DNA from 3 places in the Nocardia sp. NBC_01499 genome. Region 3 is predicted to be linked to each of the others. Evidence: riboswitches for the same ligand, from Rfam matches in the RefSeq annotation. Region 3 holds a riboswitch; each other region holds the start of a gene.
The links. A riboswitch is a leader RNA that binds a small molecule or an ion and turns the genes downstream of it on or off. The one in region 3 is predicted to bind S-adenosylmethionine.
Positions count from the first base shown of each region.

Region 1: linked by a shared signal. The riboswitch ahead of OG203_RS27730 (rhodanese-like domain-containing protein) and the one ahead of OG203_RS19910 (bifunctional o-acetylhomoserine/o-acetylserine sulfhydrylase) in region 3 are both predicted to bind S-adenosylmethionine.
Region 2: linked by a shared signal. The riboswitch ahead of OG203_RS22980 (aminotransferase class V-fold PLP-dependent enzyme) and the one ahead of OG203_RS19910 (bifunctional o-acetylhomoserine/o-acetylserine sulfhydrylase) in region 3 are both predicted to bind S-adenosylmethionine.

Region 1 is NZ_CP109426.1:6,059,941-6,067,491, reverse strand. Features, by position in the region: gene OG203_RS27755 (DJ-1/PfpI family protein) at 1-185, shown strand, start outside; gene OG203_RS27750 (MarR family winged helix-turn-helix transcriptional regulator) at 238-699, shown strand; gene OG203_RS27745 (HAD-IIA family hydrolase) at 777-1,535, opposite strand; gene fgd (glucose-6-phosphate dehydrogenase (coenzyme-F420)) at 1,917-2,927, shown strand; gene OG203_RS27735 (O-succinylhomoserine sulfhydrylase) at 2,979-4,193, opposite strand; gene OG203_RS27730 (rhodanese-like domain-containing protein) at 4,246-4,662, opposite strand; SAM riboswitch class IV at 4,677-4,793, opposite strand; gene OG203_RS27725 (hypothetical protein) at 4,857-5,303, opposite strand; gene OG203_RS27720 (FAD-dependent oxidoreductase) at 5,642-7,030, shown strand; gene OG203_RS27715 (amidohydrolase family protein) at 7,090-7,551, shown strand, end outside.
Region 2 is NZ_CP109426.1:5,027,946-5,035,496, forward strand. Features, by position in the region: gene OG203_RS22975 (flavin reductase family protein) at 1-98, shown strand, start outside; gene OG203_RS22980 (aminotransferase class V-fold PLP-dependent enzyme) at 112-1,431, opposite strand; SAM riboswitch class IV at 1,479-1,592, opposite strand; gene OG203_RS22985 (Pls/PosA family non-ribosomal peptide synthetase) at 2,053-5,967, shown strand; gene OG203_RS22990 (M1 family metallopeptidase) at 5,967-7,301, shown strand; gene OG203_RS22995 (hypothetical protein) at 7,307-7,495, opposite strand; gene OG203_RS23000 (DUF2752 domain-containing protein) at 7,551-7,551, opposite strand, start outside.
Region 3 is NZ_CP109426.1:4,305,977-4,313,527, forward strand. Features, by position in the region: gene OG203_RS19895 (NADP-dependent isocitrate dehydrogenase) at 1-511, opposite strand, end outside; gene OG203_RS19900 (MFS transporter) at 817-2,313, opposite strand; gene OG203_RS19905 (TetR family transcriptional regulator) at 2,446-3,165, shown strand; SAM riboswitch class IV at 3,217-3,327, shown strand; gene OG203_RS19910 (bifunctional o-acetylhomoserine/o-acetylserine sulfhydrylase) at 3,421-4,758, shown strand; gene OG203_RS19915 (homoserine O-acetyltransferase) at 4,797-5,915, shown strand; gene OG203_RS19920 (TetR/AcrR family transcriptional regulator) at 5,945-6,598, opposite strand; gene OG203_RS19925 (oxygenase MpaB family protein) at 6,763-7,551, shown strand, end outside.

The DNA.
Region 1 (7,551 bases), 1.8 Mb from region 3:
GCGATCTGATCACGGCGGGCGGCACCTCGCCGTTCGAATTCGCTCGCGCGGCGCTCGGACGGCTCGGCGTGTACGAGCCGCACGTGCTCGACGGGTGGTACCGGTTGTACGGACACTCCGATCCGGCGGGCTGGGCCGTTCTCGCCGAGTACGAAGCGCAGCGGTCGGCGGCGCACGCCGGATGAGGAAGAATCGCACGGCGATCCGATCGAATGGCCGGATCGCCAGGAGGTGCACGTGACTCGGAACGAACAGGAGCTGTTCGCTACGGCCGCCATCACATCATTCCGATTGAACGGGCAGTTCCTCGCGATCGCCGAAGAACTGGCCCGCCCCGCCGGGCTCACCGCGGCCTGGTGGCAGGTGCTCGGCGCGGTGCTGTCCGAACCGCTGCCGGTGGCTGGCATCGCCAGGGATATGGGCATCACCCGGCAAAGCGTGCAACGGATCGCGGATCTGTTGGTGGACAAGGGTCTTGCCGAGTATCGCCCGAATCCGGCGCACCGCCGCGCGAAGCTCGTCGCGGTCACCGACGCGGGCCTCGCGGCGGTGCGCCGCATCAATCCACAGCACGCCGTGGTCGCCAAGCGGCTGGTCGACGAACTCGGCTACGACCAACTCGCCGCGACCGTCGACGCCTTGACCGAACTATCCGCCGCACTCGACGCCATCACCGACGGCCAGAGCAACGAGACCTGAGCCGCTCGGCCATATCCCGTCGTCACGCGAGCTAGTCGGCAGAGTTCCTTGGTGCGTCTGACTAGCAATCACGCGATCTAGTCGGAGAAGGGCTCTTTCGTACGCCCGACCAGATCGGCGACGGAATCGATCACCATCGTCGGCCGATAGGGGTACGCCTCGACCGACGCACGGGTCGAAATGCCGGTGGTCACCAGAATCGTGCGCATCCCCGCCTCCAGCCCGGAGATGACATCGGTATCCATCCGATCGCCGATCATCACCGTCGACTGCGAATGCGCCCCGATCCGGCGCAACGCCGAACGCATCATCAGCGGATTGGGCTTGCCGATGTAATACGGGTCGCGGCCGGTGGCCCGGGTGATCAGCGCGGCGACCGAGCCGGTCGCCGGCAGCGAGCCGTCGCGGGACGGGCCGGTCGGGTCGGGATTGGTCGCGATGAAGCTCGCGCCGCGCTCGATCAGGCGGATCGCGGTGGTGATCGCCTCGAAGGAGTAGTTGCGGGTCTCGCCGAGCACCACGTAGTCGGGGTTGCTGTCGGTGAGCACGTAGCCGATCTCGTGCAATGCCGTGGTGAGCCCGGATTCGCCGACCACGTAGGCGGTTCCGTTGGGCCGCTGCTCGTCCAGGAAGGTGGCGGTGGCCAGCGCGGAGGTCCAGATCGCCTCCTCCGGGATGTCGAGCCCGGTGTGGCGCAGCCTGGCCTGCAGGTCGCGCGGGGTGCGGATGGAGTTGTTGGTCAGCACCAGGAACGGCGTCTCGTTGGTGCGCAGCTCGGCGAGGAACTCGTCGGCGCCCGGCACCAGTTGGTCCTCGTGCACCAGCACACCGTCCATGTCGGTCAGATAGGACAGGATCGGTTCATCAGTCACCAGACAATTGTCCCACTAGAGACACAGCCGGACGGAGTCCGTCCGCAAACCGCGCATGGCCGGAGCGAATGCGGAGGTACGCCTACCGGACACCTCCGTGGGGGGAAGTCCGACTCGATGCGACCCTTCGCACACCCTCGGGTGCCGCTGACTATGGTCGAAGACGGCCGTATGACGTATATGCGAAAAGCGCGGGACAGTGCTCGAATGATCGCCGAGGCGCGGGAACGTTCGCGATCCCGCGCCGGTTGAAGCGAGACATGACCGCAGCGTGTCTGCGGCCGACAACGGTGTGCGGGAACGCCCGCACCGCAGGTGTGCAGCGAAGCGACAGGAGTGGCGCACATGGGTGAGCTCAAGCTCGGATACAAGGCGTCGGCGGAACAGTTCGGGCCGCGCGAACTGGTGGAGATCGCGGTGCTCGCCGAGGAACACGGCCTCGACAGTGCCACGGTGAGCGACCACTTCCAGCCGTGGCGGCACAAGGGCGGGCACGCGCCGTTCTCGCTGGCCTGGATGGCCGCGGTCGGCGAGCGCACCAAGCGGATCCAGCTCGGTACCTCGGTGCTCACGCCGACCTTCCGATACAACCCGGCGGTGATCGCGCAGGCCTTCGCCACCATGGGTTGTCTGTACCCCGACCGGATCATGCTCGGTGTCGGCTCCGGTGAGGCGCTCAACGAGATCGCCACCGGGTACAAGGGCGAATGGCCGGAGTTCAAGGAGCGTTTCGCGCGGCTGCGCGAGTCGGTCGAGCTGATGCGCGCGCTGTGGACCGGCGACCGGGTGGACTTCGCAGGCGAGTACTACAACACCGTCGGCGCGTCCATCTACGACGTGCCCAAGGGTGGTATCCCGATCTACGTCGCCGCGGGCGGGCCGCTGGTCGCGCGCTACGCGGGCCGCGCGGGTGACGGCTTCATCTGCACCTCGGGCAAGGGCATGGACCTCTACACCGAGAAGCTGATGCCCGCCGTCGCCGAGGGCGCCGCCAAGGCAGGACGCACCGTCGATGACATCGACCGGATGATCGAGATCAAGATCTCCTACGACACCGATCCCGAACTGGCACTGGAGAACACCCGCTTCTGGGCTCCCCTGAGCCTCACCCCGGAACAGAAGCACAGCATCACCGACCCGATCGAAATGGAGGCCGCCGCCGACGCCCTCCCGATCGAGCAGATCGCCAAGCGCTGGATCGTCGCCAGCGACCCCGACCAGACCGTCGACCTCATCAAGCCTTACCTCGACGCAGGCCTCAACCACCTCGTCTTCCACGCCCCCGGCCACGACCAACGCCGCTTCCTCGACCTCTTCCAGCGCGACCTGGCCCCCCGCCTCCGCGCGCTGGCCTGATCCAACGACAAAGGCTCCACACGTGTGCACCGTGTGGAGCCTTTGTCGTTGCTAGCTCAGAGCGTGGTCGAGGTCGGCGAGGAGGTCCGCTACGTCCTCCAGCCCGACGGAGATGCGGACTACGCCGTCGGAGAGGCCGATGGTGGCTCGGCCTTCGGGGCCCATCGCGCGGTGTGTTGTGGTGGCGGGGTGGGTGATCAGGGATTTGGCGTCGCCGAGGTTGTTGGAGATGTCGACGATGCGTAGGCGGTTGAGGACTTCGAAGGCGCGCTTCTTGGCCTCGTGCGCGGGAGCGTTCAGCTCGAAGGTGACGACGGTGCCGCCCGCGCTCATCTGGCTGGTGGCAAGGTCGTGTTGCGGATGTGATTCCAGGAAGGGGTATTTCACCCAGCTGACGGCCTTGTTGGTCTCCAGGAAGCGGGCGATGCGCAGTGCGGATTCGGTCGAATGTCGCACGCGCAGCGGCATTGTCTCCAAACCCTTGAGCAGCGTCCACGCGTTGAACGGGCTCAGCGCCGGACCGGTATGGCGCATCAGCGTTTTCACCGGACCGTCGATGTAGTCCTTCGCGCCGAGGATGGCGCCGCCGAGCACCCGGCCCTGGCCGTCGATGTGCTTGGTGCCCGAGTAGACGACAACGTCGGCGCCAAGGTCGAAACCACGCTGCAGCAGCGGAGTGGCAAAGACGTTGTCCAGCACCACCTTCGCGCCCGCGGCATGTGCGAGCTCGGTAACCCGGCGCACGTCGACGAGGGTCTGCATGGGGTTCGCCGGTGTCTCGAAGAACACCGCCTGAGTGGGCACCGACAGCGCCGCTTCCCACTGGTCCAGATCCTCGCCGTCGACGAAGACTGTCTCGATGCCCCAGCGCGGCAGGATCTCGTTGCACACCACGAAGCAGGACCCGAACAGGCTGCGCGCGGCCACAAGTCGATCACCGGCGCCGAGCAGCGCGCCCAAAGCGGTGAATACCGCGGACATTCCGCTCGCGGTCGCGAAACACGCCTCGGCGCCGTCGAGCAGCCGCATCCGCTCCTCGAACATGGCGACCGTCGGGTTGCCGTAGCGGGAGTAGACGAAATGCTCGACGTCGCCGGTGAACGCGGCCTCGGCGGCCTCGGCGCTCTCGTAGACGAAGCCCGAGGTCAGGTACAGCGCCTCGGAGGTTTCCTCGAAACCGGAGCGGCGCAACCCACCTCGCACACCCAGGGTCGCGGGGCCGACGCCCTCGGGCAGCGGCTTGTCGAACGCACCACCGGTGATCACGACTGCCTCCCGACAGAGCTCCGCGACAACGCGTCGACCGAACAGCAGCTACTCATGACTGCCGCCAAGGCAATCCGAGGGCACGCCAGCCGCTGCCGCCGCGATGTCCGTCCGCGTCGACCGGGCCTTCGAAGCCCTCCAGCACGTTGTACGAGGTGCCGAACCCGGCCTGCGTCGAGGCGATCGCCGCGCCGATGGAGCGCTGCCCCGAGCGGCACAGGAAGATCACCGGGGCCGCCGGATCGTGTCCGTCGAGCGCCGTGACCAGCTGTTCGGTGAACTCGCCATTGCGCGTCCCGGTCGAATCGACCCACTCGATCAGCACCGTCGGGCGCTCGATCGAACTGGTGTCCGGCACGCCGACGAACTTCCATTCGGCCTCGGTGCGCACGTCGACCAGGACGGCTTCGGGATTGTCCCGCAACAGTTCCCAGGCCTGCTGCGGGGTGATGTCACCGGCATAACTCATCTGGACCCTCCTAGAATCCGCACTTGCCGCGCACAGGTTTGACGCGCGGCCAGGTCGTCACCCGGAGCACCCCACCGCGGAGGAGGGTTGCCGACCAGTATTGCCGGGGCTTGACACTGGTTCTCATGACCTTCTGCTGAGATTGCCTTGATCAGGGTCACCCTGTCAAACGGCTGCTCACGGTATGAGAATGCTCAATTACAGACCAGCCATTTGTCCCCGGATCGGGTCAAATTCCAGGTCGCGGTCGCCTCGTCGCCGTCGACCTTGGTGGTGACCGTCGCCTTCGCGCGGTCGCCATCGACGCTCGGATCGACGAGTTTGGTGATTTCCACGGTCTTTCCGCCGCCGGACCGCCCGGCCAGCGGTGACCGTTTCGGGTCGAAGCCGGGGCAGCCCGCGCCTGGTGGGGGCACCGAATCGGTCTTGTTGGACCCCTCGACGAAGTCGCGTACCGCGGCGGCGATCTTGTCCGCTTCTGTGACATTTTTCTCAGCGGGCGACATCAGCCCGCCGATGATGATCCCGGCGAGCACGAGCACCGCGACGACGGCGGCCGCGATGAACGGTGCCACGGAGCGCTTGTCGGTCTGATCGACCTGGATGACTTCGTCTTCCGCGGCTGACTGCTGCTCACTCATAGGACGATGATCCCTGGTCGGCGGCGGTATCCGGCGCCCGCCCCCGCGCGGTGAGCGAAGTCGACTGCGCCACGCCGGGATTAACGACACCCGTTCCGGTGAACCCAGCGAACGGGTCGCGTGGCATCCATTCAGTTCACGCACCGCACCGGGGCCTACCGTCCCCGTCACCGATAGAATCGCAAGACTGCGGCCTGCTGTCATAGCCGCGGCTGGGGTGGCCACGAGCCGACAACTCCAGTGTCCGCATCGTCAGGTGCAACCAGTCAGCGCGTAACTTAGCCTAGGCTAAGGAGTACGCCGTATTTGTTTCTCGACCAAAAGGGTGCGCGTAAAAGATGACCGAACAGAGTGCAGCTAACCGCCCGCTCCGCATCGCCATCGTGGGCGCCGGACCGGCCGGGATCTACGCCGCCGACGCGTTGATGAAATCCGACGCCGAGGTGAGCATCGACCTGTTCGAGCGCATGCCCGCGCCGTTCGGGCTGATCCGCTACGGCGTCGCGCCGGACCATCCGCGCATCAAGGGCATCATCACCGCCCTGCACAAGGTCCTTGACAAGCCGCAGGTGCGCCTGCTGGGCAACATCGACTACGGCACCGACATCACCCTCGATGATCTGCGCACGTTCTACGACGCGGTCATCTTCTCCACCGGCGCCAACGCCGACCGCGCGCTCGGCATCCCCGGCATCGGCCTCGACGGTTCCTACGGCGCCGCGGACTTCGTGTCCTGGTACGACGGCCACCCGGACGTGCCGCGCACCTGGCCGCTCGACGCGGAGAAGGTCGCCGTGCTCGGCGTCGGCAATGTCGCGCTCGACGTGGCCCGCGTGCTCGCCAAGACCGGCGACGAGCTGCTGCCGACCGAGATCCCGCCGAACGTCTACGCGGGCCTCAAGGCCAACAAGGCGCTCGAGGTGCACGTGTTCGGCCGCCGCGGCCCGGCGCAGGCCAAGTTCACCCCGCTGGAGCTGCGCGAACTGGATCATTCGCCGACCATCGAGGTCATCGTCGATCCCGAGGACATCGACTACGACGAGGGCTCCGAGGCCGCGCGCCGCCACTCCAAGCAGGTCGACATGATCGCGAACACGCTGGAGCAGTGGGCGATTCGCGACGTCGGCAACCGCCCGCACAAGCTGTTCCTGCACTTCTTCGAGTCGCCCGCCGAGATCATCGGCGACGACGGCAAGGTCGTCGGCCTGCGCACCGAGCGCACCCAGCTCGACGGCACCGGCAACGTCAAGGGCACCGGCACCTTCAAGGAATGGGACGTGCAGGCGGTCTACCGCGCCGTCGGCTACCTGTCGCAGAACCTGACCAACCTGCCGTTCGACGACCAGGCCGGCACCGTGCCCAACGAGGCGGGCCGGGTGATCGGCGACGAGAACGCCGACGGCGCCGACCGCTACGTCCCGGCCACCTACGTCACCGGCTGGATCAAGCGCGGCCCGGTCGGCCTCATCGGCCACACCAAGGGCGACGCCAACGAGACCGTCGCCTGCCTGCTCGACGACAGCGCGAACTTCACCCCGGCCGCGCAGCCGGAGCTGGACGCCGTCACCGAGTTCCTGGAGAGCAAGGGCATCCCGTTCACCACCTGGCAGGGCTGGTACCGCCTCGACGCGCACGAGCGCTCGCTGGGCGAGCCGGAGGGCCGTGAGCGCGTCAAGGTCGTCGAGCGCGAAGACATGCTGCGGGCCAGCGAGCCGCACAAGGTCTAGGCCGACTCGCTGTTAGGTCCGCGACAGCGGAAAGACTCGCACTGAGGCATTCTGTACAGGTGTTCGATGCCCATCTCCACATCTTCGATCCGCGGTTCCCGCGGTTCGAGAACGAGGGCTACCTGCCCGGCTCATTCACCATCGCCGACTATCGAAAGCGCATGTCGCGCTTCGATGTCGGCGGCGGAGCCGTGGTCAGCGGGTCCTTCCAGAGCACCGACCAGACGTATCTGAAGGCGGCCCTCGCCGAGCTGGGCGAGGGCTGGGTCGGGGTCACCCGGCTCGACCTTGACGCCACCGACGACGAGATCATCGAACTGGACCGGATCGGCGTGCGCGGCCTGCGGTTCAACCTCAAACGCGCCGCCGCCGACATCACCGGCATGACACTGCAGGCCCTGCGCGCCCATGAACTCGTCGGTTGGCATGTCGAGGTGTACATCGACGGTCAGATGCTCGCCTCGCTGCAACCGGTCATCTCCAAGCTTCCGGTCTTCGCGATCGATCACCTCGGCATGTCC
Region 2 (7,551 bases), 720 kb from region 3:
TAACCCGAGTCCACGACAACACCAACGAATCCCCCTCCGCCGCCCCCCTCCTCTACTACAACGGCCGCTACCACCGTCCAACCAAACTCGGCGACTGAAAGTACGCGGCCGCTAGCCGACGAGGCAGGGGGCGGCGCCGGTGGGGGCCTGCGAGGTGAAGGGGCGGGTTTCGGGGGCGGGGTTCCAGAGGCCCTGGGTGGTGGCGTAGTTCCAGGATGGGCCGGTGTGCACGAGGGTGGCGATGGCTTGGATGAGACGGTCCACGTCGGCGGGGGTGGTGCCGAGGCCGACGCTGGCGCGCAGGGCTCCGTCGAGGTCGAGGCGGGCGAGCAGCGGGTGGGCGCAGAAGCGGCCGTCGCGGACGCCGATGCCGTGCTCGGCGGAGAGGTAGGCGGCGACGTGGCCGGGGACGAAACCGTCCAGGGTGAAGGCGACGATGCCGACGGTGTCGGGGGCGTCGGTCCAGATGCGCAGCAGGTTGACGCCGGGGATGGCGGCGAGGCCGTCGCGCAGCCGGTCGGCGAGCTGATGTTCGTTGGCCGCGAGGGTTTCGGCGTCGATCTCACAGAGGGCATCACAGGCGGCGGCGAGCGCGGCGGCGCCGAGCACGTTGGGCGAACCGCCCTCGTGTCGCTGCGGGGCCGGTGCCCATTCGGCGCCGGTGGTGGTGACCTCGCGGACCGCGCCGCCACCGGCGAGGTAGGGCTCGGCGTTGTCGAGCCAGTCGCGGCGGCCGACGAGCACGCCGGCGCCGAACGGCGCGTACAGCTTGTGGCCGGAGAACGCGAGGTAGTCGATGCCGGTGTCGCGCAGGCTGATTCGCCGGTGCGGCGCGAGCTGTGCGGCATCGACGATGATGCGGGCGCCGCACTGGTGAGCGATGGTGGCAAGGCGTTCGAGCGGCAGCACCTCGCCGGTGACATTGGAGGCGCCGGTCACCGCGAGCAGCGCGGCCGGCTTGCTGCACAGCTCGGCGACCAGCCGTCCGATGGTCTCCTCGACGGTGGCCGCGGCCTGCACAACGCGACGGCCGTGCCTGGTCCACGGCAGGAAGTTGGCGTGATGCTCGATGTCGAGCACCACGGTGTCGCCGGGCACGCAGGACGCGAGCAGGTTCAGCGAGTCGGTGGTGTTGCGGGTGAACACCACCACTTGATCGTCGGCCGCGTCGAGGAACCGGCTCACCGAACCGCGGGCGGCCTCGTAGCACTCGGTGGAGATCCGCGAGGCGTAACCGGCACCGCGGTGCACGCTCGCGTAGAACGGCAGCAGCTGCTGCACCCGGTCGGTGACCTGGGCCAATGCCGGTGCGCTCGCGGCATAGTCGAAGTTGGCGTAGGTGGTCGTCCCGCCCTGAACGAGCGGCACCTGGAGGTCGTCACCGGAAACCCGGGCGAGGGGGGCACAGTTCTGAGCAACCACAGCAGTCATCACGAAAATCCCGTCGACTCTGGGACTCGTCATCAGAAGATTCATCGAGTCCGCGCTTGCCGCACCCGGTCGGGCGTCGGCCTGGTCGTCACCCGGAGCACCCCACCGCGGAGGAGGGTTGCCGACCAGCAAGCCGGGGCTGAACGCTGGTACTCATGACCTGACCCGAGATTGGCAGATCCGCCCCCGAGCTGTCAACTGTTTCTGATCTCCAAGGCCATCGGCGCCGCGTGTCCGGACTGCCGTGTCCGTTCGCTCGGCATTCACCGCGGCTGTCGTCTCCGCGGCCTGATCGATCCGGTCCGAAACGCCCTGAGCTGCAAGATCACCGGGCCGATGAGGGGAATCACATCGGCGCGCACAGCGACCTTCTGGCGAACTCGCCCGGTAACCCGCCCACCAGGCATTGCTTCGGCGCGCCCGACGGAAATCGCCACGACCTGCAACAACCCCGCCCGCGGCCAGGGAACCTGGAACAGCGCCGGTGAACAACAAACGTCGACAACCCCGAGTACCGTGGACAACTGGTCACCGTGGTGTTTGCCCACTGGTAACCCAGCTATGACACAAACAACACCAGGGAAGTGCGAGGCAGGTCGAATGGGAGGTGGGCAGGGCGTCATGCTCCAGCCACAGGTTGATGTGACGGTTGATCCCCTATTACGGACCGCGCACACGCCACCGGCCCGGACCCTCGTCGACATCCTGACCGCGACCGCGCTGACCCATCCCGACGCACCCGCCATCGACGACGGCGACGTGGTGCTCAGCTACCTCGAGCTCGTCGTCGAGATCGAGAAGACCTTGGCCAGGCTCGCCACCGCGGGCGTGCGACCCGGCGACCGGGTCGGCGTGCGGATGCCGTCGGGTTCTCGCCAGCTCTACCTGACCATCCTCGCCGTCCTGTACTCCGGCGCCGCCTATGTGCCGGTCGACGCCGACGACCCGGACGAGCGGGCCCAGCTGGTCTTCGGCGAGGCGCAGGTCACCGCGATCGTGACGGCGGCTGGCATCGCGACCACAGCGGCGGGAATCCGTGCGGCCGAAGACAATCCGGCCGACGCGCGAACCAGCACCCTGCCGACCCCCGCCGACGACGCCTGGATCATCTTCACCTCCGGCTCCACCGGAACGCCGAAAGGTGTTGCGGTGACCCATCGCAACGCCGCCGCGTTCGTTGACGCCGAGGCCAGGCTCTTCCTGCCGGACGCCCCGATCGGCCCAGGCGACCGTGTGCTCGCCGGACTCTCGGTCGCCTTCGACGCCTCCTGCGAGGAAATGTGGCTGGCCTGGCGCAACGGCGCCTGCCTCGTGCCTGCCCCGCGCGACCTGGTCCGCACCGGCGCCGATCTCGGCCCGTGGCTGGTTCGCCGGGAAATCAGCATCGTCTCGACCGTGCCGACACTGGCCGCGACCTGGCCCGCCGAGGCGCTGGACGCGGTCCGGCTGTTGATCTTCGGCGGCGAGGCCGTTCCGCCCGAACTCGCGGAACGTCTTGCCGGCAACGGCGATACGGATCGCGAGGTCTGGAATACCTACGGCCCCACCGAGGCAACAGTGGTCGCCTGCACCGCGCTGCTCGACGGCACGTGGCCCATCCGGATCGGGCTGCCGCTCGACGGCTGGGACCTCGTCGTCATCGACGCGGCCGGAAACCCGGTCGGCGAGGGCGAATCCGGCGAGCTGGTGATCGGCGGCGTCGGCCTGGCCCGCTACCTCGATCCCGCGAAGGACGCCGAGAAGTACGCGCCGCTGCCCTCGGTCGGCTGGGAGCGCGCCTACCGCAGCGGCGACCTGGTCCGCAACGACAGCGCGGGTCTGGTCTTCCTCGGCCGTGCCGACGACCAGATCAAGCTCGGCGGCCGCCGCATCGAACTCGGCGAGATCGACAACGCGCTGCAACACCTGCCAGGCGTCACCGGCGCCGCCGCCGCGATCCGAACGACCAAGGCGGGCAACAAGATCCTGGTCGGCTACCTCACCGGAACCGGCCCCGATTTCGACAGCAAGGCGGCCAGAGCCCAACTCGCCGAACAACTTCCGGCGCCGCTGGTCCCCCGGCTCGCGGTGGTCGACGAACTGCCGACCCGCACCTCGGGCAAGGTCGACCGCAACGCGCTGCCCTGGCCGCTGCCGAACAACACCGATGACGACGACAGCGATCTGACCGGCACCGCGCAATGGGTTGCCGGACTGTGGGATTCGGTGCTCGGCGGCGAGGTCACCGACCTCGACGCCGACTTCTTCGACCTTGGCGGCGGCTCGCTGGCGGCGGCCCAGATGGTCACCGCGCTGCGCGCGCGTTATCCACAGATCACCGTCGCCGACCTCTACGACCACCCCCGCCTCGGCGCACTGGTGGAACTGCTGGAACAGAGCACACCGGCCGTCGCCGTCGAGGAGCGCGTGGTGCGCCCGACACCGCGGCCCGCCCAGTGGGCGCAGGTGCTCGCCACCATTCCACTCACCACACTCACCGGCCTGCAGTGGCTCACCTGGCTTGCCATCGTCGGCAATATCGCGGCCTGGTCCGGCTCGCTGCCGTGGCTGCCGCAGCTGTCCTGGTGGTGGACGCTGGTGGCGTTCCTGCTCTTCATCTCGCCCCCAGGCCGGATGGGGATCTGCGTTGTCGGCGCTCGACTGCTGCTGCGCGGCGTCGAACCCGGTCGATACCCGCGCGGCGGCTCGGTGCACCTGCGGCTGTGGGCCGCGGTGCGCCTGTCCGAGGCGAGCGGTGCCGAAAACCTCTCGGGCGCACCGTGGATGGTGCCGTTCGCGCGTGCGCTCGGCGCCAAGATCGGCAAGGGCGTCGACCTGCACACCCTCCCGCCGGTGACCGGCATGCTCGAACTGGGCGACGGCTGCAGCGTTGAACCCGAGGTCGATCTGTCCGGCTACTGGATCGACGGCGACGTCGTGCACCTCGGCCCGATCGCCATCGGACCGGGTGCGGTGGTCGGCGCCAGATCGATCCTGCTGCCCGGCACCAGAATCGGTAAGAACGCCGAGATCTCGCCGGGCTCCGCGGTATCCGGCAAGGTCAAGGCCGAGCAGGAGTGGGCGGGCTCGCCTGCCGCGAAAATCGGTAAAGCACATCATCGCTGGCCGGGGCACACGCCCGATCGCGCGGCACACTGGGTGGCGATCTTCGGCATCACCTCGATGGCGTTGGCCGCGGTACCCATCCTCGGCATCGGCGCCGGTGGCCTCTTCATCGCCTGGTTCATCCGCGACACCCGCACCCTCGCGGGCGGTTTGGGCCGCGCCTTCGCGATCCTGCCGGTCGCGACGCTGCTCAGCCTCGCGGTGTACGCGGCGATCACCATCATCCTGGTACGACTGCTCAGCTTCCGGTTGCGCGAGGGCTATCACCCGGTGCGCAGCCGGACCGGCTGGCAGGTGTGGTCCACCGAACGACTGCTCGATTCCGCGCGCACCTTCCTGTTCCCGCTGTACGCGAGCCTGCTCACGCCGATCTGGCTGCGCCTGCTCGGCGCGAAGATCGGCCAGGGCGTCGAGGCGTCCACGGTGCTACTGCTGCCCAAGTTCACCACCGTCGCCGACGGCGCGTTCCTGGCCGACGACACCATGATCGCCAGCTACGAACTCGGCGGCGGCTGGCTGCGCATCGGCGAGGCGAAGGTCGGCAAGCGGGCCTTCCTCGGCAACTCGGGCATGACCGCACCGGGTCGTCGGGTGCCGAAAAACGGTCTGGTCGCGGTCCTTTCGGCCGCACCGTCCAAGTCGAAGGCCGGCTCGTCCTGGCTTGGCAGCCCGCCGGTGCGGCTGCGCCGCGCACCGGAAAGCTCGGACACCGCACGCACTTTCGATCCGCCGCCGAAGCTGCGGATCGCGCGCGGCATCGTGGAAACCTGCCGCCTGGTGCCGGTGCTGGTCACCTTCGCCATCGGGCTCGGCGTGCTGTTCACCCTCGCCTGGCTCGCGCAGCACCTCGGCCATTTGGCCACCGCGCTGCTCAGCGGACTGGTGCTGCTGAGCGCGGGCGCGCTGGCCGGTGCGGTGTCGGTGGCCGCGAAGTGGTTGCTGGTCGGCCGGATTCGCACCGAGGAACATCCGCTGTGGAGTTCGTTCGTGTGGCGCAACGAGGTTTCCGACACCTTCGTGGAAACCGTTGCCGCGCCGTGGTTCGCGCGCGCCGCGACGGGTACACCGGTGCTGAACCTGTGGCTGCGCGGACTCGGTGCCAAGATCGGCCGCGGGGTATGGTGCGAGTCCTATTGGCTACCGGAGGCGGACCTGGTGACACTCGGTGACGGCGCGACCGTTGAACGCGGCTGCGTCGTGCAGACCCACCTCTTCCACGATCGCATCATGTCCATGGACACGGTGACCCTCGGCGCGGGTGCCACGCTCGGCCCGCACTGCGTCGCGCTGCCCGCCTCGACCATCGGCGAGGGCGCGACCATCGGCCCCGCCTCGCTGGTCATGCGCGGCGACACCGTTCCCCCGTCGACTCGCTGGTGGGGCAACCCGATCGCGCCCTGGTTCGGAGGCGACCCGGGAGCGGCCCGCTGATGCCGGACAAGTTCTACGAGGCGCCCATCGACGAATACCTGCCGCAGAACGGAAATCGGGGCTACCGGGTATCGCGGTACGAGCTCGACCTCACCTACAAGGTGTCGAGCAACCGGTTGGCCGGCCGCGCCGAGATCACCGCGGTGAGTACCGCTGTGCAGCCGCGCTTCTCGCTCGATCTATCCCAGGCCCTCACCGTGTCGAAGGTGTTCGTCAACGGTGCCAAGGCCGCGAAATACACCCACCAGCGCGGCAAATTGGTGATCACGCCGCAGCAGCGGATTCCGGCGGGCGGGGTGCTCTCGCTGGTCGTCCAGTACGCCGGTGTGCCTCGGCCGGTGCGCGGACCGTGGGGCGCGGTCGGCTGGGAAGAGCTCACCGAGGGCGCGCTGGTTGCCAGCCAGCCGAACGGCGCGGCGTCCTGGTTCCCGTGTGACGATCATCCGAGTTCCAAAGCCAGCTACCGGATTTCGATCACCACCGACAGTCCGTACTACGCGCTGGCCAACGGCACACTGCTGCGCAAGCAGGTCAAGGCGAGCCAGACCACCTGGGTCTACGAGCAGGCCGAACCGATGTCGACCTATCTGGCGACCATCCAGGTCGGGCCGTATCAGAAGCACCGCATCGTCGCACCGGCCAACGCGGTGCCCATGCATGCCGTCGCCCCGGCCAGGCTGCGCGCCAACTTCGACCACGACTTCGCCCGCCAGCCGCAGATGATGGACATCTTCACCGAACGGTTCGGGCCCTATCCGTTCGAGCAGTACACCGTCGTCGTCACCGATGACGAGCTGGAGATCCCGATCGAGGCGCAGGGCATCTCCATCTTCGGCGCCAACCACTGCGACGGCAGGCGCGGCGCGGAACGGCTGGTCGCGCACGAGCTGGCGCACCAGTGGTTCGGCAACAGCCTGACCATCCGGCAGTGGCGCGACATCTGGCTACACGAGGGCTTCGCCTGTTACGCCGAATGGATCTGGTCCGAGGCGGCGGGCGGCCCGACCGCGGACCAGCTCGCGCGTGCGGCCAGGCACAATCTGGCCAGGCAGCCGCAGGACATCGCCGTCGGCGACCCGGGGCCGCAGCACATGTTCGACGATCGGGTCTACAAGCGCGGCGCGCTCACGCTGCACGCGTTGCGCCTCGAGCTCGGCGATCTGGCCTTCTACGATCTGTTGCGGGAGTGGACGATTCGTTATCGCCACGCCTCGGTGAGTACCGAGGAGTTCACCGATCTGGCCGGGCATTACAGCCCGATTCCGCTGCGGCCGCTGTGGGACAGCTGGTTGATCGAGAAGCCGCTGCCGCAGCTTCCGCCTTCGGCGGCGTAGTTCGGTCAGAACACCAGGTATCGCGAGGCGAGTTCTTCGACGAGGGGGTCGTTGTCGGGGACACCGTTGAGTGCTTCGAGGTCGGATTCGACCGAGAGCTGGCGGGGATCATCCTGTTCGGTGTCCGGTGCGCCGTCCTCGGCGAGCTGGCGTAGGAGCTTCGCGCGGACACGGTCCTTCAATGAATCACTCATGGTTGCAGCTTGCCCGGTCGGCGGTCGGTGAACCGCGCTGGCTCGCCGGATCGGGC
Region 3 (7,551 bases):
TCACGACCTCGTGCTGGATCGGCTCGCTGCCGTCCTCCGGCGTGAAAGTGATGGTGACCGAACCGGCCTGATACACCTTGAAGTCGGTGGCGCGGTACTGGTCGCCGAACGCGTGCCTGCCGATGATGATCGGCTTGGTCCAGCCGGGCACCAGGCGCGGGACGTTGGAGATGATGATCGGCGCGCGGAAAATGGTGCCACCGAGAATGTTGCGGATGGTGCCGTTGGGCGAGCGCCACATCTTCTTCAGGCCGAATTCCTCGACGCGCGCCTCGTCCGGCGTGATGGTGGCGCACTTGACGCCGACACCGTGGCGCTTGATCGCCTCGGCCGCGTCGACGGTGACCTGGTCGTCTGTCTTGTCCCGATACTCGATGCCCAGGTCGTAGTACTCGAGATTCACATCGAGGTACGGGTGGATCAGCTTGTCCTTGATGAACTGCCAGATGATCCGGGTCATCTCGTCGCCGTCGAGTTCGACGACGGTACCTTCAACCTTGATTTTGGACATGGATCTTCGTGTCCTCCTAGGATGGTGCCCTCATTGCACGGCCAGGTGAACACGCTTGTGAGCGGACCCCAGCTGTTCCAACAGACAACGTATATGCCCCGCGTTGTCCGCGAGACGAGTGGTCAAACAAGACAAGCGTACTGCTGCCGATGATCGTGGTGTGCGGGCAGCCCCCCGAGTGAGAAACCCCACGAACTTACTGACTGGTAGGTCATTTGCGCAATTCGCAGGTCGCCGCCCGCAACGACCTCGGTCCGCGCACCGCCGAGCTGGCGATACGCGGACCGAGGGGTACTACTTCGAGATCAGACTCCGACGTGCACCGGGCGCGCCCCGTCCTCGGAACCCTCGATCAGGTTCTCCGGCCGGTCCCTGATCATCAGCGCGATCACCGGGACGGCGGCAAGGAAGAACCCGGCGCCGACGTAGAACGCCACGTCGTAGCTGTGGATCGAGGCGCGGGCGATCAGGTTGTCGATCGTGGCATGGCTCTCCGCATAGGACTTGGCCGTCTGCACCGAGATGGTCGTCAGCAAAGCCGTGCCGACCGCGCCACCGACCTGCTGCGCCGCGTTGAGCAGCGCACTGGCCACGCCGGAATCCGCCTCCTCGACCTGGTGCAGCGCGACGGTCTGCATGCCGACGAACAGCGGGCCCATGCCGAGCGCGATCAGCACCTGCGCGGGCAGCACGCTCGACGCGTAACTGTCGCCGAAGCCGAGCTGAGCCAGCCACAGCAGGCCGAGCACGCCGAGCACCGCACCGGCCACCATCAGCGGGCGCGGGCCGAGCTTGGGCAGCAGCGCGCTGGTGATACCCGCGGAGATCGCGATACCGGCCGGGAAAGGCAGGAACGCGAAGCCCGCCTTCAGCGACGAGTAACCGAGGGTGATCTGGAAGTAGTAGCTGAGGAACAGGAACATCGCGAACATGGCGATCGGCACAAGCAGCGCGGCGAGGAACGCGCCGCCACGGTTGATCTCACCCGGAATATGCAGCGGCAGTAGCGGATTGGCCGAGCGACGTTCGATGACGACGAAGGCGATCAGCAGCGCGGCACCGGCGACGAGCAGGCCGAGGGTGCTGCCGGACAGCCAGCCGTCCTCGGCGGCGCGGCTGAAGCCGTACACGATCGCGATCAGGCCGAGCGTCACGGTGACCGCGCCGGGCACGTCGTAGCCGCCGGTGCGCGGCGTCGGCACGTCCTTGACCACCCACGCCAGCGCGCCGAGCAGGGCGAGCAGCGCGATCGGGGTGTTCACCAGCAGGCACCAGCGCCACGACGCGTACTCGGTGAGCGCGCCACCGGCGATCAGGCCGAGCGCGGCGCCACCGGCCGAGATGCCGGCGAACACGCCGAACGCGGTGGCCCGTTCGCGGGCCTCGGTGAAGGTCACCGACAGCAGCGACAGCGCCGCGGGCGCGAGCAACGCCGCGAACGCGCCCTGCAGCGCGCGCCCGGCGAACATCTCCGCGCCGTTCTGCGCGAGACCGGCAAGTGCCGACGCGGCGGCGAAACCGACCAGGCCGATGATGAACATCCTGCGTCGGCCCAGGTAGTCGGCCAGCCGACCACCGAGCAGCAGCAGGCCGCCGAAGATCAGCGTGTAAGCGGTGAGCATCCATTGCTTGTTGCCATCGCTGATGCCGAGATCCTGCTGGGCGAATGGCAGCGAGATGGTCACGATGGTGGCGTCCAGAACCACCATGAGCTGGGCCAACGCGATCACGCCGAGTGCGAACCAGCGTGCCGAACTGCCCTTTCTTACCGGAACTTCTACTGCTGTCGCAGTCTCGGTCACGTCGTCTCCTCATCGTAGGAAGTGCGTGGCTATCCTGTCACTAGCCGACATTTGTCGTCAAGAGAAAAATGTCGTGATGCGACATTTGACGGTTACGGACACGAAAACACTAGGTTGCGATAGGGTGTGCACATGCTCGAGTCACCGACGCCGACGGGCGCGAGTGCCGCAGCGGAAACTCCTGCGAGCGCCGCGCCGAACGCCAATCCCGGCCTGCGCGAACGCAAGAAGCAGCAGACCAGGTTGCGGATCATCGAGGTCGGGCTGAGCCTGTGCGACACACAGGGTTTCGACGCGACGACGGTCGAGCAGATCGCCAACGCCGCCGACGTCTCGCCGCGCACGATCAACCGGTACTTCGACAGCAAAGAGGACATCGTCCTCGGCCCGGTCCAGGACTTCGGCCAGGCCGTGGCGGAGGCGCTGCGCCAACTCCCGGTCGACGGCAACGAACTGGAATCGCTGCGCAAGGCGTTTCTGCACGTGATCGACCGAGCCGTGCACGAACCAGCGGGCGGCCCCATCTCGTTCCGGCAGTTCCAGCAGATGCAGCGGATCGTGCGCAGCAGTCCCTCGGTGAGCGCGCGCAGCCTCGAACACGCCGACAGCAAGAACAGGGCGATCGCCGCGGCGGTCGCCGAACGACTCGACACCACACCCTGCGCGCTCCCGGTGCGGCTGATCCTCGGCACCTGGCAGCTCATCGGCCATCTCGCGATGGAGTGCGGCGAGAGCATGTTCGACTATGACGATCTGCGCGCCGCGGCCGCGGCGGGCCGGAACTCTTTCACCGCGGCGTTCGACGAGTTCCGTCGCGTCTGCGGCGGCGCGCGGACCAGCGCGTCGGACTGAGTTCGCCGATAGGTTTCGGCCGTCGCGCGACGGCCGGTTATGATGCCCTCAGGTCATGAGTGCCAGCGCGAAGCCCCGGCTTGCTGGACGGCAACCCTCCAGCAGCGGTGGGGTGCTCCGGGTGATGACCGGGCTCTCGAAGGTCGAGAGCAAGCGCGCTTTCAGGAGGTTCCCGAAATGTGTTGTTGTCCTTCGCCCATATCCCGATAACCCTTGTAGTTCTGGCGAACAACCTTTTCCTTTGGAGCAAAGCTCATGAGTGATTCCACCGTGCCCGCGGCCGATGTCGATCCCACCGCGCAGTGGTCCTTCGAGACCAAGCAGGTGCACGCGGGACAGGCACCCGACGGCACCACCGGTGCCCGTGCCCTGCCCATATACCAGACCACCTCGTACGCCTTCCGCGACACCGATCACGCCGCCGCGCTGTTCGGGCTCGCCGAGCCGGGCAACATCTACACCCGGATCATGAACCCGACCCAGGACGTGGTCGAGCAGCGCGTCGCCGCGCTCGAAGGCGGTGTCGCCGCACTGCTGCTCGCCTCCGGACAGGCCGCGGAGACGTACGCGATCCTGAACCTGGCCGCGTCCGGCGATCACATCGTGTCGAGCCCGCACCTCTACGGCGGCACCTACAACCTCTTCCACTACACGCTGCCCAAGCTCGGCATCGAGGTGTCCTTCGTCGGCGACCCCGACAACCTGGACGAGTGGCGGGCCGCGATCCGGCCGAACACCAAGGCGTTCTACGGCGAGACCATCGCCAACCCGAGCAGCGCCATCTTCGACATTCCCGGCATCGCCGCCATCGCGCACGCGGCCGGGCTGCCGCTGATCGTGGACAACACGGTCGCCACCCCGTACCTGATCCAGCCGCTGGCGCACGGCGCCGACATCGTCGTGCACTCGGCGACCAAGTACCTCGGCGGGCACGGCGCCGCGGTGGCGGGCGTAATCGTCGACGGCGGCAACTTCGACTGGACGGTGACCGACGCGAAGGGACAGTCGCGCTTCCCCGGCTTCACCACCCCGGACCCGAGCTACCACGGCGCGGTATTCGCCGACCTCGGCGCGCCCGCCTTCGCGCTCAAGGCGCGCGTGCAACTGCTGCGCGACCTCGGCGCGGCGATCTCGCCGTTCAACGCGTTCCTGATCAGCCAGGGCATCGAGACGCTGAGCCTGCGGGTCGAGCGGCACGTCGCCAACGCCAAGGCGGTGGCCGACTTCCTCGGCACCCAGCCGGAGGTCACGAAGGTCATCTACGCGGGTCTGCCGTCGTCGCCGTGGTACGAACGCGCCAACCAGCTGGCGCCCAAGGGCCCTGGCGCGATCGTTTCCTTCGAGCTGCGCGGCGGTGTCGATGCGGGCAAGAAGTTCGTGGACGGATTAGCCCTGCACAGCCATGTGGCTAACATCGGAGATGTGCGCTCTCTCGTGATTCACCCCGCGTCGACCACACATTCGCAGCTGACGCCCGGCGAGCAACTGCTCGCGGGTGTCACTCCGGGCCTGGTCCGCTTGGCCGTGGGGATCGAGGGCATCGACGACATCCTTGCCGATCTGCGGGCCGGTTTCGCGGCGGCGGCGACGTGACATTGAGTACCGAACCGAGTTTCGCCCGTTCGTCCGGGGTGGCCCTGCCACCCTCGGACGGGCGGCTCGGCATCATCGCCATCGGAGACGTGAAGCTGGAGAGCGGCGCGGTCATTCCGCAGGTGCACCTCGCGGTGCAGCGCTGGGGTGAGCTCTCCCCCACGCTGGACAACGTCGTGCTGGTCGAGCACGCACTGACCGGCGACTCGCACGTGGTCGGCCACCCGGACGACATCCATCAGCTGCCCGGCTGGTGGGACGGCATGGTCGGCCCCGGCTGTCCGCTCGACACCGACGAGTGGTGTGTGATCGCGACGAACGTGCTCGGCGGCTGCCAGGGCAGCACCGGGCCCTCGACGCTGGCACCGGACGGAAAGCCTTGGGGCGCACGGTTTCCGGAGATCTCCATCCGAGACCAGGTGGCCGCCGAGGCGGCGCTGATCGACCGGCTCGGCATCGAGCGGCTCGCCGCCGTTGTCGGCGGGTCGATGGGCGGCATGCGGGTGCTGGAGTGGATGGTCGGCGCGCCGGACCGGGTCGGCGCCGCGCTGGTGCTCGCCGTCGGCGCCCGCGCCACCGCGGACCAGATCGGCACGCAGACCACCCAGATCGCGGCGATCAAGGCCGATCCGGACTGGCAGGGCGGCGACTATCACGACACCGACCGCGCGCCGATGACGGGCATGGGCATCGCCCGGCGCATCGCGCACCTGACCTATCGCACCGAGGACGAGCTCGACCACCGGTACGAGAACAGCGCGCAGGGCGCCGAGGATCCGTGGCGCGGCGGCCGGTACGCGGTGCAGAGCTACCTGGACCATCAGGCCGACAAGCTCTGCGGGCGTTTCGATCCGGCCACCTATGTGCTGCTCACCGAGGCGATGAACCGGCACGACATCGGCCGCGGCCGCGGTGGGGTGCGGGCGGCCTTGGCCGCGACGCCGGTGCCGTGCGTCGTCGGCGGCGTCGACTCCGACCGGCTGTACCCGCTGCGCACGCAGCAGGAACTCGCCGAGGGATTACCTGGCTGCGACGGACTGGAGATCGTGCACTCGCGCGACGGGCACGACGGGTTCCTCACCGAAGCCGCGGCGGTATCCAAGCTGCTGACCGAAACCATGCGATTGGCCCAGCAGAGCCGTCAGCCCATCCGCTGAATCCACCTCGAGCGCAGCACTTTTCGCGGTTAGTCGGAGGTGGGGGCGCCGACCAGTAGTTGGACGATGGCGTGGACGAATCCCTGGAGGCGTTCGCGGGGGTATTCGTCGGGTTCGCTGACGGCTAGGCGGCCGAGCATCTCCGCGACCTGCAGTAGCGAGTTGGTGAGCAGACCGGAATCCACTCCGGCCCAACGGGGTTCGAGTGCGGTGCCGACGCGGACCAGCGCTTCGGCCTGGTCGAAGATGCCCGCGCGGGATTTGCGCAGCGCCTCACGGTATTCGTCGGGGGCGTTGCCCGGCCCGGCCAGGATCAGTCGCCAGCGGGTCGGATTCTCCAGTGCCACACCGACGAACGCCTCGACGGTGGCCGAGGCGGCGACGACCGGGTCGGCGCCCATCAGGTCGGTCGGCAGGGTCTCGGCGACCTGTTCGAGGCCGCGCTCGCGCTCCCGTTCCAGCAGTGCCGCAACGAGTTCGGCGCGAGTCTTGAAGACGGTGTAGAGCACCGGCTTGCCGACGCCAGCCTCCTGGGCGACCGCCTCCATGCTCAGCTCGTGCAGTTCCACCCGGCTCAGCACCGCGAAGGCAGCATCGAGCAGCTGGGCCCTGCGCTGCTCCGGCGGCAGGCGCGGTGCGTAGCGCCGACGCGGCCGGTCCGCCGCGGCGCGCGATGTGGTCACTGCCGTCTCACCTCCATGCGGTCCATCCTGACAGCATCCCGGCCTCGATCCCGAATCCTTCCGATCACAAATGCTACGCAACCGTTGTATTCACTGCACGCAATTGCTACGGTTGCGTTGTATTCAACCCCGGTGCCGGGGCGATCACCGCAAAGGAGCACGTGATGCACTTCGATCCGACCACCCTGCGCCGGGACGACTACGGGTTCTTCGGCCCCGATTCGCCGAGCTGGAAGGTCTGGACCGCGCCGACCGCGGTCATCGGATTCCAGCGGGCCGTCGTGCTCGAGCACTTCGACCCGTTCCTCACCGCGGCCGTCGCCGATTCGCGCGGCATCTACAGCGACCCGCGCAAGCGCCTCGATCACACCTTCTCCTACTTCCTGATCGCCGCGATCGCCGACGGACGCACCGCCATCCAGGCGGCCGAGCACCTCATGCGGATCCACGCGCCGATGACCGGCATCGAACCGATCAGCGGGAACCGCTACAGCGCGAACAGCCCGGAAACCCAGCTGTGGATCCACATCACCGGCTGGCATTCGGTACTCAAGGCCTACGAGATGTTCGGCCCAGGGCTGACACCGGAAGAGGAAACGCGTTTCTGGCAGGAGTGCGCGGTCGCGGCCGAGCTGCAGACCTGCAAGCCCGAGGACGTGCCGCGCTCGCGCGCCGAGGTACGCGAGTACTTCGAGCGGGTTCGCCCGCGCCTGTGCACGTCCGAGCGGGCCGAGGAGGGCATGCACCACCTGCTGTGGACCTCACCGCGCAACGGTGCCGGGCTCTCGTATGCCATTGGCAGCAGGCTGCTTTCGCTGGCGTCGGTGTCGACGCTGCCGAAGTGGATGCGCAAGCTCGGGCGGTTCGATCGGCTCGGCATCGTCGATCTCGCGGTGCGGCTGCCCGCGAAGGTGCTGGTGTGGGGATTCACCCGGTTCAACTCGTTCGGACTG